DNA from 2 places in the Thermoclostridium stercorarium subsp. stercorarium DSM 8532 genome. Region 1 is predicted to be linked to the other one. Evidence: predicted binding sites of a transcription regulator. Region 1 holds the regulator's gene; the other holds the start of a gene.

Region 1 (9,382 bases):
CCGAAGGCCATTCCGGGTTCCAGCTCCACAATCACTTCGTCGCCCGTTTTACTGTAGTCTTCCCAGGTTGGTTTAATTACAACCCTTTCGAATATTTTAAAAGTCTTATAATATTTTTTCCAGTTATCCTTCCACTCGGAATCATCACGTATTCTTAGCGTATAACCCGGAATCAGGCCCAAAAAACGCATGAACTCATCATTCAGAGTACTTTTCAGTTTTTCCGCGTCTCTGTCGGTGCTGAAATAAGCCTTAATTATAACTTTTTCACCGTAACTTTCAATTAATCCGTCGTCGGCATAATCAAGGTATCTGTTCTCGTCAAGAACCTGTCTGAATGCATACGGATCCACTATTTCAAGGCCCTGAACTCCCTGGTCCAGCAAAACCTGTGAAACCATCTCCTGATATTCCGGATCCACCGTAACCGCCACTTCAAGCCACTTCACAGAAAAACTCCCTCTTCTTAAAAATTTCATTTGTTAAAATATTCCTTCATTTTTTCAAAAAATGATTTTCTCTGCTGAAATACCTCATCACCGCTGATTTCAGCAAACTGCTTCAACAGTTCTTTTTGTTTTGCCGAAAGTTTTGTAGGAACTTCCACATGTACCTTTATAAGCTGATCTCCCCTCGCATTGGAACGCAGATGCTTAATTCCCTTGTTTTTCAGCCTGAAAACCGTTCCGGTCTGAGTTCCTTCGGGTATCGTGAATTTCATTGTGCCTTCCAGTGTCGGAATCTCCAGTTCGGCGCCCAAAGCAGCCTGAGTAAAGGTAATGGGTATTTCACAGATTACATCATAGCCTTCTCTTGAAAAAATTGGATGAGGTTTAACTCTGATATTGACATACAGGTCACCGGGAGGACCGCCGTTAAACCCGGGTTCGCCCTCACCTCTCAGGGATATGGTCTGCCCGTTGTCAATTCCTGCGGGTATATTTATGCTGATTTTAGATGTTTTCTTAACTCTTCCGCTTCCATGGCATTCACTGCACGGATTGGTTATTACCGTTCCCTCTCCGTGGCAGTACTCACACGTCCGCATATTCACCACTTGACCAAAAGGCGTGGCATGCACATGCCTGATTTGACCCGTTCCGTTACAATACCGGCATGTTTCGGGTCTTGTACCCGGTTTTGAGCCCGAACCGCCACACACATTGCATAACTGCATCCTTGTAACATTTATTTCTTTCGTTGTTCCAAATGCAGCCTCAGTAAAGCTTATTTCAAGAGTATATTTTAAATCGCTACCCCTTTTGGGAGCCGACCTTCTGTGAGAAGTCCTGCCAAAAGGCGAGCCTCCAAAAAAGGTATCGAAAATGTCTTCAAAGCCGAAATCAAACCCTCCGAAACCACTGAAACCTTCAAATCCTGTTCCGTCAACGCCGGAATGGCCGTACATGTCATACTGCTTTCTTTTCTGGGGGTCGCTTAAAACCGCATAAGCTTCGTTTATTTCTTTAAATTTCGCTTCAGCTTCCTTATCATTGGGATGCAAGTCAGGATGATACTGTTTCGCAAGTTTCCGGTATGCCTTTTTTATTTCGTTTTCATCAGCGTCACGGCTTACTCCCAATATTTCGTAATAATCCCTCTTCTGTTCGGGCACCCTATCACCCCCTGCCGCCGTTGTGTCTGCTAAAGTAGCTTATCGATTATAACATACTTCAAATAAGCCTTCAACATTTTCTAACTCTCTAAGTTTTGCGGGAAAAACAATACCCATAATCATAATTAACGAGTCAAAGGAAAACCTTTGACTCGTTTTTCGTGAAATACCGGTCAGTGTAATTTGCTGTCGGTTATGGGGATTTATAAAGTGGTTCGGAAAAGTTACTTATTGTCATCGTCAACCACTTTATAGTCTGCATCGTACACATCATCCTGACCGCCGCCGCTGCCCGTTCCCCCCGCGGCATTCGGGTTAAACCCGCCCGCTCCTGCGGCACCTGCGGCACCCGGATTTTGCTGATACAGCTTTTGCGAAACAGCATAAAACGCCTGCGAAAGTTTTTCTGTTGCGGCTTTGATGGCTGCTGCATCGTTGCCTTTGACAACTTCCCTCAAATTATTCAGTTCGGTTTCTATCCTTGACTTGTCGGCGGCATCAACCTTGTCGCCCAGTTCTCTGAGCGTTTTCTCGGTCTGATAAATCATTGAATCGGCATTGTTCTTTGCTTCAATGAGTTCCTTTCTCTTTTTGTCTTCTTCGGCGTATTTTTCAGCATCTTTGATAGCTCTCTGAATTTCTTCCTCGGAAAGGTTTGAAGATGCCGTTATTGTTATCTTCTGCTCATTACCCGTACCGAGGTCCTTTGCCGATACATGAACAATACCATTTGCGTCTATATCGAAAGTAACCTCTATCTGCGGCACTCCTCTCGGCGCAGGAGGTATACCTGTCAGCTGGAAATTACCAAGCAGTTTATTTTCTGCGGCTATTTCCCTTTCACCCTGGTATACACGGATATCAACACTGGTCTGTCCGTCAGCGGCAGTAGTAAATATCTGGCTCTTCTTCGTGGGTATCGTGGTATTGCGTTCAATCAGTTTTGTAAACACGCCGCCAAGGGTTTCAATACCGAGTGAAAGGGGCGTAACGTCAAGAAGCAGCAGATCTTTTACTTCTCCCGAAAGCACCGCAGCCTGAATGGCAGCACCGATTGCCACGCATTCATCAGGGTTAATGCCTTTGAAAGGTTCTTTGCCGAGATATTTCCTGACGGCTTCCTGAACCGCGGGAACTCTTGTTGAGCCTCCGACCAGCAGTACTTTGTCTATGTCCGCCGGACTAAGCCCCGCATCTTCCAGTGCCCTTCTTGTGGGCTCCATTGTCTTTTCAATCAGGTCTGCTATCAATTCTTCAAACTTCGCACGCGTAAGTGTCATGTCAAGATGCTTCGGGCCACTGGCATCAGCGGTGATAAAGGGAAGATTTATGTTCGTGCTGGTAACGGAAGATAATTCAATCTTTGCTTTTTCAGCGGCTTCCTTCAGGCGCTGCGCTGCCATCTTATCGGTTCTCAAATCAATTCCGGTTTCCTTCTTGAACTCTTCAGCCATCCAGTCTATAATTCTCTGGTCAAAGTCGTCACCGCCCAGATGGTTGTTTCCGCTGGTAGCCAGCACTTCAAAAACGCCGTCGCCTATTTCGAGTATGGATACATCGAATGTTCCTCCACCAAGGTCAAAAACAAGGATTTTCTGGTCATGTTCCTTATCAAGGCCATAAGCCAGAGCCGCAGCCGTAGGCTCATTTATTATACGCAGAACTTCAAGCCCTGCAATCCTTCCTGCGTCCTTTGTTGCCTGACGCTGCGCGTCATTGAAATATGCAGGAACTGTAATGACCGCCTGGGTTACCTTTTCACCAAGGTAAGCCTCGGCATCCGCTTTCAGCTTTTGAAGAATCATTGCGGATATTTCCGGGGGAGTGTATTCCTTATCGTCAATTTTAATCCTTGTGTTTGTCCCCATTTTCCTTTTTATAGATATAATTGTCCTTTCGGGATTGGTAATTGCCTGTCTCTTAGCAACCTGCCCTACAAGTCTTTCACCGGTTTTCGAAAAGGCAACAACGGAAGGTGTCGTCCTGTTTCCCTCGGCATTGGGGATAACTACAGGTTCTCCTCCCTCCATAACTGCAACACATGAGTTGGTCGTTCCCAAATCTATACCTATTACTTTCGGCATACAATCACTCCTAATTACAACAAAATAAAATTTATATATATTGAAAGGTCAAAGAAAGTCACTCAGTTCGCTACTTTTACAACCGAATGGCGTATAACGGTTTCGTCATTATATATATATCCCTTTACGAATTCCTCCACTATTTCATTTTCGCCATAGCTCTCATCCTCTATATGGGCTATGGCTTCATGGAAATCGGGGTTGAATTTCTTACCCTTTGCTTCAATGGGTTTTACTCCCAGCTTCGCCAATACATCCATCATCTGCCTGTGAATCATTACAACGCCTTCGCGAATGCTTTCAAGGCTTCCTTCCGAAGCCTGCAGCGCTCTTTCAATATTGTCCACAACCGGGAGAAAAGCAGAGACCACATCTGCCACCGATGAAGCATAAATTTTTTCTTTTTCTCTTCTCGTCCTTTTCTTGTAATTGTCAAATTCCGCCGCAAGTCTTTGCAGATATTCCTTCAGTTCATTAATCTCCTTGTCCTTCTGAACAAGAAGTTCTTCCTCTCTGCTCATTTTTTCGCCGCCGTTATCACCGTCGTTTCCGGCGCTTCCGGCCTGTCCGCTTTCATTCGCCGGTTTCTCTTCCACAACGTCGTTTTGAACTTTGTCATTTTGAATTTCACTTTTTTCATTTGTCGCGTTTTCTTCGGTGTTCACTTTTACCTCCTGATTTTCATCGGCAAAATCCTCATTTTTCCCCAGATTTTTTTCATCTGTCATCATTTTTTATTCATCCTTCCATCCATCAATAGTACGATAAACCTATTTACTCATCGTTTATAATTCTGAGTATTTCACTGTTAATCAGGTTCCTCAAATAATTCATTGCGGAAAAAACCCTTGAGTAATACATTCTTGTGGGGCCTATTATACCCAGCGTCCCCAGCTCAGTATCCCCCAGATTATAAACGGTGGTAACCACACTGCAGTCCCGCATTACTTCATGCTCGTTTTCCATACCAATCTGTACATTAATTTTCCCTTTTTTCATTGCAGCACTCATTAACGATTTTATGGTGTGCTGTTCATTAAACAGTTCAAACAATTCCTTAACCTTTATTACGTCGCTGAATTCAGGATGATTCAGCAGATTTGTAATACCGTTCATTATCAGCTCGGTGTCGTCCGCTTCCTGCATGCATTTTTTCAAACCTTCCATCACCGGATCTATAATTTCGTCCGAAACACCGGTTTCTGTCTGCACGTCATTAATAAGTGGAAGTTCAATATTCTCAATTATAAGTCCGTTCAGCTTTTTCTGCAAATAATTTGTAAGTATCGTAAGCGCATCATGATTTATCTCTATTTCATTATTGACACGAATAACGTGGTTTTTCACAACACCGGCGCTCGTCACTATAACTATCAGTAACTTTTTCTCATCCACCGGCAATACCTGTACCGACTTCAACGACGCCTTTGAAAGGCTGGGAGAAAGCGCAACCGACGCATACCCTGTAATACTGGATATTATATCCGATGCACGGCGAATAAGTGTATTTATTTCATTGATCTTACGCTCAATCGCGTCCCTGATCTGCCTTATTTCTTCCATTTTAAGAGCCTGAACCTGCATCAGATGATCGACGTAAAAACGGTATCCCTTATCGGAGGGAACCCTGCCCGCAGACGTATGGGGCTGAGAAATATACCCCATTTCTTCCAAATCAGCCATTTCATTGCGGATCGTGGCTGAACTCAGCCCAAGTTCATGCTTTCTTGAAATGGTTCTTGACCCCACCGGCTGCGCGGTTCTTATATAATCATCGACAAGCGTTTTCAATATTTGTTTTTTACGTTCACTTAACGTTGTTTCCAAATGAAACTCACCTCCATACAATAGCCCTGTACCTTTAACCATGAAGGGCTATTGTATATTGCAGTGATCCACATGGTTAATGCTATCTATATATATGAAACTTCAGCAAGTACTGTTCTACAAAAATAATATACCCACTGTACCCGGTTTATACTTTAAACGCGATATTATTAATATGTTATTAATACTTCACCAAAAAATCCCTTTTAAATTTTATTAGCACTCTCTTCAATTGAGTGCTAAACGCTATAATAAAAATACCACCCTGTCTTTTTTTTGTCAAGAGGTAGGTTAAGTATTTATATATTCGCAAAATTCATTAATTATTCCTGTTGTTCAGGTTGAGTTCTTTTAGCCGACGAGTGAACAGGAAGCTTCCGGTCTGCATAACCGATTTCTGTTAAATCAGCTTCCTCATTCTATTCCATTTGCAGGGCTGTCGGGAATTTTCGGCATCTCAAATGAAAGGTTAAAAAATTACATTTCTTATGAAGAAATAATAAAAAAGCCCTTACAGGCAAATATACCCTGTAGTGCTTTTTTCAAAACAGAAAGTATTCATACGTTTATCCTCATTACATTAAGAACTCAGCCCACACCTGATTGGCAAAATCCAGCCCCAGGCTTGTCAGTCTCAGCATGTCATTTTCAAAGCACAGAAGATTTTTTCCAACCAGCATTCTTATTGTCTCATCATATTTTTTCAGGGCTTCACTGCCAAATTCCCGTTCCAGGTCCTTCAGGCTTACCCCTTCAACCAGTCGCAGTCCGAGAATAAACCTTTCCGAAAGTTTCTCTTCGGCCCCGATATACTCGCTGCTTGCTACCGGTAATACTCCTTCAGCAATTCTTCCGATATATTCACAGGGATTTTCTTCATTTGAATATCTGACGTCATCAATATAGGAATGCGCTGCGGAACCAAAACCCAAATAAGGTCTGTTCGTCCAGTATTTCAGGTTATGCCGGCATTCAAACCCCGGCTTTGCAAAATTTGAAATTTCATAATGCCTAAAACCTGCATCTTTCAATTTTTTTATTACCCAATAATACATTTCCCTTTCCAAATCTTCGTCAACCGCGGGCAGTTTTCCCCTTTCATTCAGCTCATGCCACGGCGTGCCCTCTTCGATTTTAAGACTGTAGGCCGAAACGTGGGTCACACCTTTCTCAAGAACCAGTTCAACAGTTTCCTGCCAGTCTTCCATTGTCTGGGTCGGGACACCGAAAATAACATCGGCATTTATATTATGAAATCCTGAACCTTTGAGCAGTTTCACGCATTCTTCAAACATCTCTTCGGTGTGTATTCTCCCCATAAACCTCAAAAGGTTGTTGCTTGCCGACTGAAGCCCAATGCTTGCGCGATTGAAGCCAATTTTCCTGTATGCTTCCGCTTTTTCACCGGTTATCGTGCCAGGGTTTATCTCTATCGATATTTCTGCATCTTCCGAAATTTCAAAATTTGCAGACAGGGAATTCATTATATCCGAAATGCAGTCGGCAGGAAGGACCGACGGGGTCCCTCCCCCGAAGAAAATCGTATCCACCGTCATATCCGAATGTTTAGATGCCACCGTTTCAATCTCTCTGCACACAGCCCGGGTATAGTCCCGGAAAATTGCATCCAGCCCGGGATATGACGGAAAATCACAGTAATTGCACTTTCTTATGCAGAAAGGTATATGAACATATATTCCAAGAGTTTTATCTTTCAGCATTTTCCTCGCCTATGTATCAAGTTTCAGCACGCTCATGAAGGCCTCCTGTGGAATTTCCACGCTTCCTATCTGACGCATGCGTTTTTTACCCTCTTTCTGCTTTTCAAGCAGTTTTTTCTTTCTTGTAACATCACCGCCGTAACATTTTGCAAGAACGTCCTTACGGTAGGCCTTCACAGTTTCCCTTGCGATTACTTTTGAACCGATACAAGCCTGTATCGGTATTTCAAACATATGCCTGGGAATTGTCTCCTTGAGCTTTTCAACCATTTTTCTTCCTCTGGCGTATGCTTTGCTTCTGTGGACAATAAACGACAATGCATCGACAACTTCGCCGTTTACGCGGATATCAAGCTTAATCAGGTCAGATTCTTTATATCCCTTAAATTCATAATCAAAAGAGGCATATCCTCTTGAACGGGACTTCAGGGCGTCAAAAAAATCATAGACAATTTCATTCAACGGTATTTCGTATGTTAAAACCGCCCGGGTACTTTCAATGTATTCCATTCCTATGTATTCGCCCCTACGGTCCTGACACAGTTCCATAATACTGCCCACGTATTCGGTGGGTGTCATAATCGTCGCCTTCACTATGGGTTCCTCCATCTTTTCTATCGAACCCGGCTCAGGCATGTTCGTGGGGTTATCTATCATAAGAACTTCGCCGTTGACCTTCGTCACCCGGTATACAACACTTGGTGCTGTTGTCACCAGATCAAGGTTAAATTCGCGTTCCAGTCTTTCCTGAATTATTTCCATATGCAGAAGCCCCAAAAAGCCGCACCTGAAACCAAAACCCAGAGCCGCAGAGGTTTCGGGTTCAAACAACAGCGAAGCATCGTTTAATTGCAGCTTTTCAAGAGCATCACGCAAATCTATGTATTTGGAACCGTCTGCCGGATATATACCGCAGAAAACCATCGGTACGGCCTTTTTGTACCCGGGAAGAGGTTCATTTGCAGGATTCGACGCCAGCGTTATCGTATCGCCGACACGGGTGTCTCCTACGTTCTTAATGCTTGCGCATATATACCCCACTTCCCCGGCATACAACGCGTCAGCTGGTATCAATCCTCCGGGCCGGAAATACCCCAGTTCTGTTACGATGAATCTTTTGTTCGTATTCATCATTAAAATTTCGTCGCCTGTTCTGACGCTCCCTTCCATAACTCTTACATGAGTTATTACGCCTTTATAATTGTCGTAAAGGGAGTCAAAAATCAATGCCCGAAGCGGCGCACTTTCATCCCCCCGCGGCGGCGGTATGACTTCAACTATTTTTTCAAGTACGGCGTCAATATTGATTCCGTTTTTGGCCGAAATAAGGGGCGCATCGCTGCAGTCCAGGCCGATAACATCCTCTATTTCGCGCTTTACTTCATCAGGTCGGGCTCCCGGAAGATCTATTTTATTAATAACCGGTATGATTTCAAGGTTGTGTTCCAGCGCAAGATATACATTTGCCAGGGTTTGAGCTTCAATGCCCTGGGACGCGTCAACAACCAGTATTGCCCCTTCACACGCGGCAATACTCCTTGATACTTCGTAATTGAAATCCACATGCCCCGGAGTATCGATAAGGTTAAGAATATATTCCTGCCCGTCCTGCGCCTTGTATACCATTCTGCAGGCCTGGGCCTTAATCGTAATCCCGCGTTCACGTTCCAGGTCCATTGTGTCCAGGACCTGTTCCGCCATTTCCCTTTCTGTCAAAACGCCGGTCTTCTCCAGCAATCTGTCTGCCAACGTTGACTTCCCGTGATCGATATGAGCGATAATGCAAAAGTTTCTGATTCTTTTCTGTCTATCTCCTGGCATCTGTGTCTCAAAACCTCGCTTCTGTTTTCTTAATTTATGTGGAATTAATATGCAGATTTTCTGTTATCGGATATTACTTATGAATTATACCACAGTGTTTTTGTTTTTGTATAGATATGGTGCGGGAGGGTCGGGTGTTCTGGATTTTGGACACTGGTCGCGCGGCATGGGTGTGAAATACAATATTTGCCGTAAAAACACTATAAAAAAGAATAAATGCTAATACATTCCCAGCATGGTTTCTATGAAAATTCCGTACCCTTTTGTGGGATCACTTACAAGGACATGGGTTACCGCGCCTATAATTCTTCCGT
Region 2 (9,382 bases), 320 kb from region 1:
CCTGATGTATAAATTATAATAAAAATAACAGATGTACCAAAATATTAAGAACTATTTTGACATACATTAAGCGTGTTTTTACCTAAAGAACTCTATTACACAACTGTATATATATTTTGAATCCTCTTTCTGTGTTGTAATAAAAGATCACACCAGCTTTATACTACGTGACCATACAACTATTAAACTAAATTCTGTTTTAGCACTTTGTATTTTACCGATATGTCTATTCCAACCATCATAGTCGATTAATTTGCACTTTCTAAATGCTGTATAAACTCCATAGGGTTATTGCAAAATCTCAAAGCATCTGATTCTTTAAGTACGTCGATAATTCTCTTCATATTGGCTTATATAGTATTACCATGGTAATGCTTTTTCACTGGAAGATTTGGCTGGTATCGGCTGAGGGTGTTAAAATAAAATTGTGTCTGGTGTATAATAAAATCACAAAGGAGGCTGGTAATTATGGATAAAAATACCTATTATGAAACAGTCAAAAATATGGCGGTTGAAAAAGTATTAAACCAGTATTGCTCTGATTCAGATCCATCACGCCCTGCCCTCAAAAAGTTGCTGGAGGATTTGCTCGACTGGTTTATGTTGTCTGAACGCCAAATCTATCTCTTGAAAAACGAGAACGACAAAGGCAACGGCTTTTATGATAGAAAACTTGGTACACCTATGGGTAACCTGGACATCTCTGTCCCAAGAACTCGCACTGGCGATTTCAGACCCCACATCCTACCTGAACCGTATAAAAGGGTGGATGAATCCTATACAGACCTTCTTATGTCCCTTGTTGTCAACGGTTATTCAGAATCTTCTCTCTTAAATACCCTCAAAAGCCTCAACCTTCCTTACTCTGATGATGAACTCAACAAAATCAAAGATGACCTAAAAAGTGAATTAGACCTTTTCAAACAACGGGAATTACCCGAATCGGTGTTTGCTTTATTAATCGATGCTTATCATTGTGAGATAAAAGACGGCTCAAAAGTGAAGAAAGCCGCATGCTACATAATCCTTGGCGTTGATATGGAAGGTAAGAAAGACATCTTTGGCCTTTACACCTTCTTCGGCAAAGAAAACAGAGCCGATTGGAACAAGGTCTTTGAAGACTTGATAAACCGCGGTCTTAAACGAGTTTTAGTGGTTGTAAGTGATGATTTCCCAGGTATTATCGAGACCGTCAAAGCTGTATATCCATATGCTGATCATCAGCTCTGTTTTGTACACCTTCAGAGAAATATCCGCAAATACATGACCAAAGCTGATGCCGCAGAATTCAATAAAGAACTCGATAAAATAAAATTTGCTTCTTCCTTTGATGAAGCTGTTCAAAAGTTTTATGACCTTTGCAGTAAATTTAAGAGTAAATATAGCCGATATATGAACATTCTCATGGAGAAAGCAGAACATTATATGGCTTTCATTAAATACCCCGAATCCTTGAGGAAGCATGTTTATACTACCAACAGTGTAGAGAGTATCAACAGTCTAGTTGAAAAAATTCGGATAAGATCGGGTGGTTACTTTAACTCTGTCGAAGTATTGGAAATTAACATATATTTACAGAGGGAGAACTTGAGGCGGACAAAATGGAAAAAAGCGGTACCAATGATAAATGCTCACATTTATGAAATACAACAAATTTTCCAGTTACGTTACTTTAATCAGACACAAAATTCTTGACAACTCTCTATTCATATCTTGTTATCCTGTTATTCCAGTCTGTAACTTTTACCAGTTTATTGATCTCATTATATTCGTACCTTACAATCCTTCCACCAGGATAGGTTAACGCAATTAAGTTTCCAACAGTGTCGTATGAATATTCTACCACATTGCCTCTGAAATCCGTATATTAGTCAATAGATGGGATTATAGGCATTCAGAAGCTCTGAATAAAAACAATGGTAATTGAAATGTAAAGGGAAAGCGCTCTCCGGCATTAAAAACAAAAAAAGCACAAGGGTGGTTTTCCGTCCGTAATGTAACTCAGGAAAACCACCTTCGCGCTCCTACCACTTCTTATTAATACCCGCTATTTTATGAAAGATTCCTTCTCAGCGTTTCTGCAAGATCAACACGTTCCCACGGCATGTTAATCGCATTACTGCCAAAATGTCCGTAACATGAAACTTTTGAAAATATAGGGTTATTCAGTCCAAACTTTCTGATAATCACCGCAGGACGGAGATCAATATTGTGTATAATGTAATTACACAGTTCTTCATCGGATACCTTACCTGTACCGAAAGTATCCACCATAACAGAGATGGGCTCGGTAAGCCCGATGGCATAACTTAACTGGACTTCGCATTTATCTGCAAGACCTGCCGCCACAATATTTTTTGCCAGGTACCTGGCCATATACGCTCCGCTGCGATCAACCTTTGATGCATCCTTACCTGAAAGCGCACCTCCGCCAAACCGTGAAAATCCGCCGTATGTATCTACAATCGTTTTTCTTCCGGTAAGACCCGAGTCGGCCGCAGGTCCGCCTATTACAAATCTTCCTCCAGGATTTATAAATATCTGTGTATCATCATCAATCAGCTCTTCAGGAAGAGCAGGATAAATTACGCGATTAAGCACATCATTGCGCAAAGTTTCTGTTTTTGCCTCTTCCCTGTGCTGACATGACAGTACAATTGCCGCAACTCTTGCAGGAATGCCGTTTCTGTATTGAACGGTTACCTGGGCCTTTCCGTCGGGCAACAGATACGGTAAATCTCCGGTTTTACGTACCTGTTCAAGTCGTTTTGTAAGAGCATGGGCCAGCTCGATGGGCAGAGGCATAAAGCACTCCGTATCACGGCAGGCAAAACCGAACATCATACCCTGGTCCCCTGCCCCCATATCCAGCTCATCCTGTTTTCTGATTACGCATTTTGCAATGTCCGGGGACTGTTCATGCAAATTGACATATATTTTACACGTGTCGGCGTCAAAACCGCGCCCCTGTTCAGTATAACCTATTTCCCTTATAACCTGCCTGGCAATTTCCTCGTAATCAACCCTGGCCGTTGTGGTAATTTCACCGAAAATATGCACCTGATCGGTTGTGCAGGTAACTTCGCAGGCTACATGGGCGTCCGGATCATAGATAAGAATTTCGTCCAGTATGCGATCGGCTATCTGGTCGCAAATTTTATCCGGATGCCCTCTTGTTACTGACTCGGAGGTAAAGTACGTTTTCATGGTGCTCCCTGCCTCACATGACCTTATGCGGTTTCAGTTTTCCGCTGGTAATCGGTTTGTAATCAATCTCCTTCCATAATTCATCCGCAACGGGAGCCCATTTTTCCGCGGCAGTTTTACATTTATCACAATAATCCCGGGCATTTTCAGGACATTTCAGATCAGTGGATTTCGCTCCGGTCTCTTCAACCATTTCGGCCAATCGGCCATAATTGTCCAGAACAGGGCAAGGCCTCAGCATATTGTCATTGAACGGCTGCCTTGCGCGATATGCCTTAAACAGAGGTGACTGATAAGCTTCAAGCAGTGTTTTTTCTCTGATATTGGAATCAGAGTAGTGTACAAAGGCACAGGGCTCAATGTCGCCATTTGCGTTAATGTGAATATATGCTCTTCCCGCTGCAATGCATCCGCCTACGAACTGGCCGTCATTCCAGAAATCAAGAGTAAATATGGGTTTTTCTTTTCTGAATTTACGAATCTGGTGATACATGAACTTACGCTGCTCGGGAGTAACCATCAATTCAGGTACTGCATCGGCACCTATCGGCATATATGTAAAGAACCATGCAAATTTCGCGCCTCGTTTAATCATTTCATCAAAATACTCTTCGCTGCCGATAACATCTACGTTCTTGCTCGTGTAGCAGCAAGAAATACCAAATGCCAGCTTGTGTTCCCTCAGTATGTCCATCGCTCGGATTATTTTCTGATATGTGCCTTTTCCGCGCCTGAAGTCAGTTGCGTCTTCAAATCCCTCAACACTTATGCATGGTACGAAGTTTTTAACCCGAAGCATTTCTTTTGCAAATTCTTCGTCAATCAGTGTTCCGTTTGTAAACGCCAGAAATGCACAATCATTATGTTTTTCGCACAATTTAATTATATCGTCTTTTCGAATAAGCGGCTCGCCGCCGGAATAGAGATAAACATATGTACCATGCGCTTTTCCCTGATTAATTATATTGTCCAGCTCGTCAAAGGAAAGATTCATTTTGTTTCCATACTGGGCGGCCCAGCATCCGGTGCATTTAAGGTTACATGCCGAGGTTGGATCCATCAGAATTGCCCACGGAACATTGCAATCATATTGCTCTGAAACTTTAGTCTGAATTGGCGTGCCTATCATTGAACCGTTGACCACAAAATTTTCGAAAAGTACCTTGCGTTGCCCGGCATCAATATCCGTCCACAGGCTTTTAATTAATTTTGACCAGTTGCTGTTGGGATCGGCGATGGCTTCCTTGACTGCGACAACCTGTTTCGTGACTCCCTTGCCTATATCATGTTCCAGAAGCCAGTCCAATATTTTCGGAATATTTGCGGTAGGATCTCTGTCAAGATAACTATAAACTGCCTTCATGCCCAATTTTATCGCTTTTTCGGATAAATTCATACCAGTACCTCCCTGATATATTTTCTCTAAATAAAGTTTAAACCGCTAAAGATTGCTCCCTCAACAGACAAAAGAGGAATTTTGTTCAAAAATCGAACAAAATTCCCCTTTTGAATAAACTTTAAACATTTTTACAGTTCTGTCTGATTTTCAGACAAATTCTTATTTTTGTCTGAACAGTTCTCAAGGGCACGCCGTATATTTCCTTCCATAATTGTACTTAATTTGTCTATGTACTCGTCTACATCGGGCTTCATATCATTCCACAGATATTTGAGAAACAGCCCCATAAAAGCAAACTGATAAAACTCGGCCACGTATCTGATATCTTCGTCGGTTACATTCAGGCCCTCTGCTTCCTTTTTTACCAGATCGTACATGTGTCTGTTCGTCGAATCAAACAAATAACGTTCCAGCTGGTCACGGTTCAGTGAATTGAATATATGATACACAATCTGCCGGTTTTCTCTTACCATTTCCATAACAGCCTTGAGCAAATTCTGCAGGGGCTCATTTGCATTTGCCTCTATAACCTTTTCCAGTTCCTCTTTGAAAAAAGAGTCAAGCAGATCATATATATCACGGAAATAGTAATAGAACGTATTTCTATTGATTCCGCATCTCTCTATTATATTTGTTACCGTGATTTTGTCCAGCGGACTTTTTTCAAGCATTTCACGGAACGTCTGTATTATTGCTTTCCGTGTAAACCGCGCCATTATCTTTCTCCTGAACCGGGTAATACCTTCTTTAAATAAAAACCAAATTTCCTCGTATGAACAATCTCATATTGTAGATATAGCAGGTTTTGCCGAAGCAAAACCTGCCACTATAATAACAAGGCCTCAATTTATGGAGGTGCTATACATTATTCTTCGGGCATTGCCGGAGTTGTATTCTTTGGTTCGGGTTTGTCGGCAACAGCGCTTTCGGTTGTCAGAATCATGGATGCGATTGAAGAAGCATTTTGCAAAGCGCTGCGGGTAACTTTAGCTGGGTCTATAATTCCAGCATCAAACATATTAACGAATTCTTCTTTTACTGCGTCAAAGCCGACGCCTTTTTCGCTCTTCTTAACCCTCTCAACAATAACCGAACCGTCCAACCCAGCATTTGTAGCTATCTGACGGAGGGGTTCCTCAAGAGCCTTCAGAATAATCATTGCACCTGTCTTTTCGTCACCTTCAAGAGTATTGACAAATTTTTCAACTTCAGGGATTGCATCTATAAGTGCCGTTCCGCCGCCGGCTACAATACCTTCCTCCACTGCAGCTCTTGTTGCGTTAAGAGCATCTTCAACCCTGTACTTCTTTTCCTTCATTTCTGTTTCGGTTGCGGCACCTACACGGATTACAGCAACACCGCCGGCAAGTTTAGCCAGTCTTTCGCTCAGTTTCTCTTTATCATATTCGGAAGTTGTTTCCTCAATTTGTTTTCTGATGGATTCAATTCTGTCTTTAATCTTCTTCGGATCTCCTGCACCGTCAACTATAATTGTGTTTTCTTTCTGAACTTTTACTGATTTTGCCTTACCAAACCATTCAAGCTTAATGTCCTTTAACGACAAACCAAGTTCGTCGGATATTACCTGTCCGCCTGTCAAAATTGCAATATCCTGTAGCATTTCCTTTCTTCTGTCGCCGTAGCCCGGAGCTTTTACGGCAACGCAGGTAAATGTACCCCTTAACTTGTTGACAATAAGTGTCGCCAGAGCGTCTCCTTCTACATCTTCGGCAATTATCAGGAGTTTTCCGCCGTTTTTAACAATCAGCTCGAGCGCAGGCAGCAAATCCTGGGCACTGCTGATTTTTTTGTCGGTTATCAGAATGTAAGGATCGTCAATTACTGCTTCCATTTTTTCACTGTCGGTCACCATGTAGTGGGAAATGTAGCCTCTGTCAAAAGACATTCCCTCTACATATTCAATGTATGTTTCGGATGTCTTGGATTCTTCTATTGTAATAACCCCGTCTGCCGTAACCTTTTCCATTGCCTCTGCAATAAGGTTTCCGATTTCAGGATCGCCGGAAGAAATTGTAGCTACATAAGCCATGTCATTTCTGCCCTGTATTTTTCTGCTGTTGTTCTTCAGTACCTCCACGGTCTTTTCGGTTGCCTTGTCAATTCCTCTCTTCAGAATAATCGGATTTGCACCGGCAGCAAGGTTTTTCATTCCTTCCCTTACAATTGCCTGAGCAAGTAAAGTAGCCGTTGTGGTTCCGTCACCGGCAATATCGTTGGTTTTGCTTGCTACTTCCTTTACAAGCTGAGCCCCCATATTTTCATAGGGATCTTCCAGTTCAATCTCCTTGGCAATTGTAACACCGTCATTTGTGATAACAGGGCTTCCGTATTTCTTTTCCAAAACTACGTTTCTTCCCTTAGGCCCAAGTGTTACCTTAACGGTATTTGCAAGTTTATTTACACCGGCTTCTATAGCCTTTCTTGCTTCAAGATCAAATGTTATGATTTTCGCCATATTAAGTCACCTTCCCTTTATTCTATAATTGCCAAAATATCATCCTGTTTGACAATCAAATATTCCTCGTCATCAATTTTTACTTCGGTTCCCGCGTATTTACTGTAAAGAACTTTGTCTCCGACTTTCACCTGCATTTTGATTTCTTTGCCGTCCTTAACCTCCCCGGGACCTACCGCAATTACCTCTGCAATATATGTTTTTTCCTTTGCCTTAGAGGGGAGAACAATTCCGCTTTTTGTGGTTTCTTCGGCTTCTGTCTCCTTTAATACAACCCTTGTTCCCAAAGGCTTTAAGGTCATAATCCAATCAACTCCTTCTTAACTTATTATTGTTATGAGTGAGGTATTACCTCGCTGCTATAAGACACTGAACGCCCCTTTCATAAAACAGACGGGGAAAACCTTAAAGGAGGATTAGAAGGACTTATTCGGATAATTTTATAATTTTTAGCACTCACTCATAACGAGTGCTAACAACTATAATTGTATTTTTTAAACTCCCATAGTCAATAAATAATGGACCTGAAAATTGGGGATTTATCCTAAATATCTGGGGATTTTTTTAAAAATCTTTTGATTTCTAAATAATGCTATGCCATTTATGCAAAATTTTCTAAGTGTTCAATTCATCATAGTTGCTTAAATAATGGCTACTAAGTTATACTTAAAATTAAAATGTTATATTTATAACCGGTATGTTTTCTGAATAAATCAGGAGAAAATGAATTTGGGCAAAAAAACAACCAGAAGAGGATTTGATCCCAACGACTTCAGATGGTTTTCAGACGAAGCCGTTGAAAAACTTAAAAAAGCCCAGGATGAAATTCAGTGGCTTCTTGACAGAGGCTACAAATTTGATACGGTGCTGCCTTTTGTATCCAATCATTACCTTTTTTCGGCAAGACAAAGGCTTGCCCTTCAGAGATCTGTTTCCAGCTCGGTTAAATTTGAAAAAAGGAAAAAATCAATGCTCCCACTTGAAACCGCAAAAGACGGCTGCATTTATATTGATGGATTTAATTTGATTATAACGCTAGAAGTTGCGCTTTCCGGAAGTCCGGTGATTCTGGGAAGGGACGGAGTTATGAGGGATCTTGCCGGTCTTCACGGAACATACAGGATAATAGACAAGACCGATACGGCACTGAAACTGATTGGAAAAAGTCTGAATGCCCTTTCGGTACAGGCAGCGATTTTTTATCTTGATGCCCCTGTTTCAAACTCCGGACGTCTTGGGAGAAAAATAATTGAATGTTCTTATGACTGGAATATTCCTGTCGATGTTGAACTTGTACCGAATGCCGATACGGTGCTTTCGAAAATGAACAGGGTTGTCACGTCTGACGCTATAATCCTGGATTCCTGCACGGGATGGTTTAACCTGGCAAGGGAAATAATAGAGAATTATATAAGTAATACATGGATTGTAGACCTGACTTAAAATATGCCGTCGGTTACGGGCTTTCTGGTCGGTGCAACGCTATTATTAAAATATAAAAGTGCAAACTGCGTTTTGTCGCGCAAATTCAGTTTTGTTTCTCAAAATAAAGCTGTGGAAGTATTATTTTAACTTATTTCTCTTCTTTGTCTTTCCAAAAAAAGACCGTCCTTTTGGAATTTGCATTTAGACTTTGTTCATTATCCGCCGGCATGCATTTAATAAAATTTTTTGTTAATTCCTTTAAGTTACGGGGGATATTTTACCTTAGAACAACACTTTGGAAATGCCATTCGTTATATATATGGTTTTATCAAAAACGTTAAAAACGAATGGAGGGAACATAATGCAAAAAGTTAACTTTGTTACTTCTTTCGAAAAATCTTTGAATCACGGTTTCAACCCCGGGTCATTATGCAAAACTAAAAATTCAAATTACAGATTTGGGTTTACGGCTTTAACAGATATCATAAAGAAATACATTTTTAAGATAAAAAAATTTCATGCCTCAACCCTGCATGAACTTAAACAATACTGTAATTCAGAACATTTACCCGAATTCCTTGAAATGGTTGAAACTATGGAAAGGACTCAAAAGTACAGTAACGGAGAAATTATATACAACAGCTGTAAACGGTATATAGTTTGACCGTTTTATAGAAGTTTTTATATTTAAAATTACTCCAGAACTATAAGCGGGACAAGCATTTCTTTCTCGGTCAGGCCCGCATGATGGCCTTTGAAAACATATGGTTCCCGGGAAGTAAGTGTTCTGTAACGCAAAAGCTTACCGGTCACGGCGCAGGCCAGGTAATTTCCTATAAAATCGTCAACCTTTTTGTGCGGTTTCCCCTTGCCAA

Evidence for each region. Region 1 encodes HrcA, which represses chaperone genes, less so after heat shock. Its sites were predicted from a motif close to TGTTAGCACTCNNNNNNNNNGAGTGCTAACA; they were not measured.
Region 2: the regulator HrcA is predicted to act here: its motif matches at 7,530-7,560, upstream of CST_RS10960 (co-chaperone GroES).

The regions. Positions count from the first base shown of each region.
Region 1 is NC_020134.1:2,203,894-2,213,275, forward strand. Features, by position in the region: gene prmA (50S ribosomal protein L11 methyltransferase) at 1-449, opposite strand, end outside; gene dnaJ (molecular chaperone DnaJ) at 476-1,615, opposite strand; gene dnaK (molecular chaperone DnaK) at 1,840-3,699, opposite strand; gene grpE (nucleotide exchange factor GrpE) at 3,762-4,430, opposite strand; gene hrcA (heat-inducible transcriptional repressor HrcA) at 4,474-5,526, opposite strand; gene hemW (radical SAM family heme chaperone HemW) at 6,102-7,247, opposite strand; gene lepA (translation elongation factor 4) at 7,257-9,068, opposite strand; gene spoIVB (SpoIVB peptidase) at 9,288-9,382, opposite strand, start outside.
Region 2 is NC_020134.1:2,526,974-2,536,355, forward strand. Features, by position in the region: gene CST_RS10935 (IS256 family transposase) at 469-1,695, shown strand; gene metK (methionine adenosyltransferase) at 2,053-3,207, opposite strand; gene CST_RS10945 (radical SAM protein) at 3,221-4,603, opposite strand; gene CST_RS10950 (TetR/AcrR family transcriptional regulator) at 4,735-5,322, opposite strand; gene groL (chaperonin GroEL) at 5,472-7,082, opposite strand; gene CST_RS10960 (co-chaperone GroES) at 7,100-7,384, opposite strand; gene CST_RS10965 (DUF434 domain-containing protein) at 7,812-8,525, shown strand; gene CST_RS10970 (hypothetical protein) at 8,869-9,171, shown strand; gene CST_RS10975 (alkaline phosphatase family protein) at 9,201-9,382, opposite strand, start outside.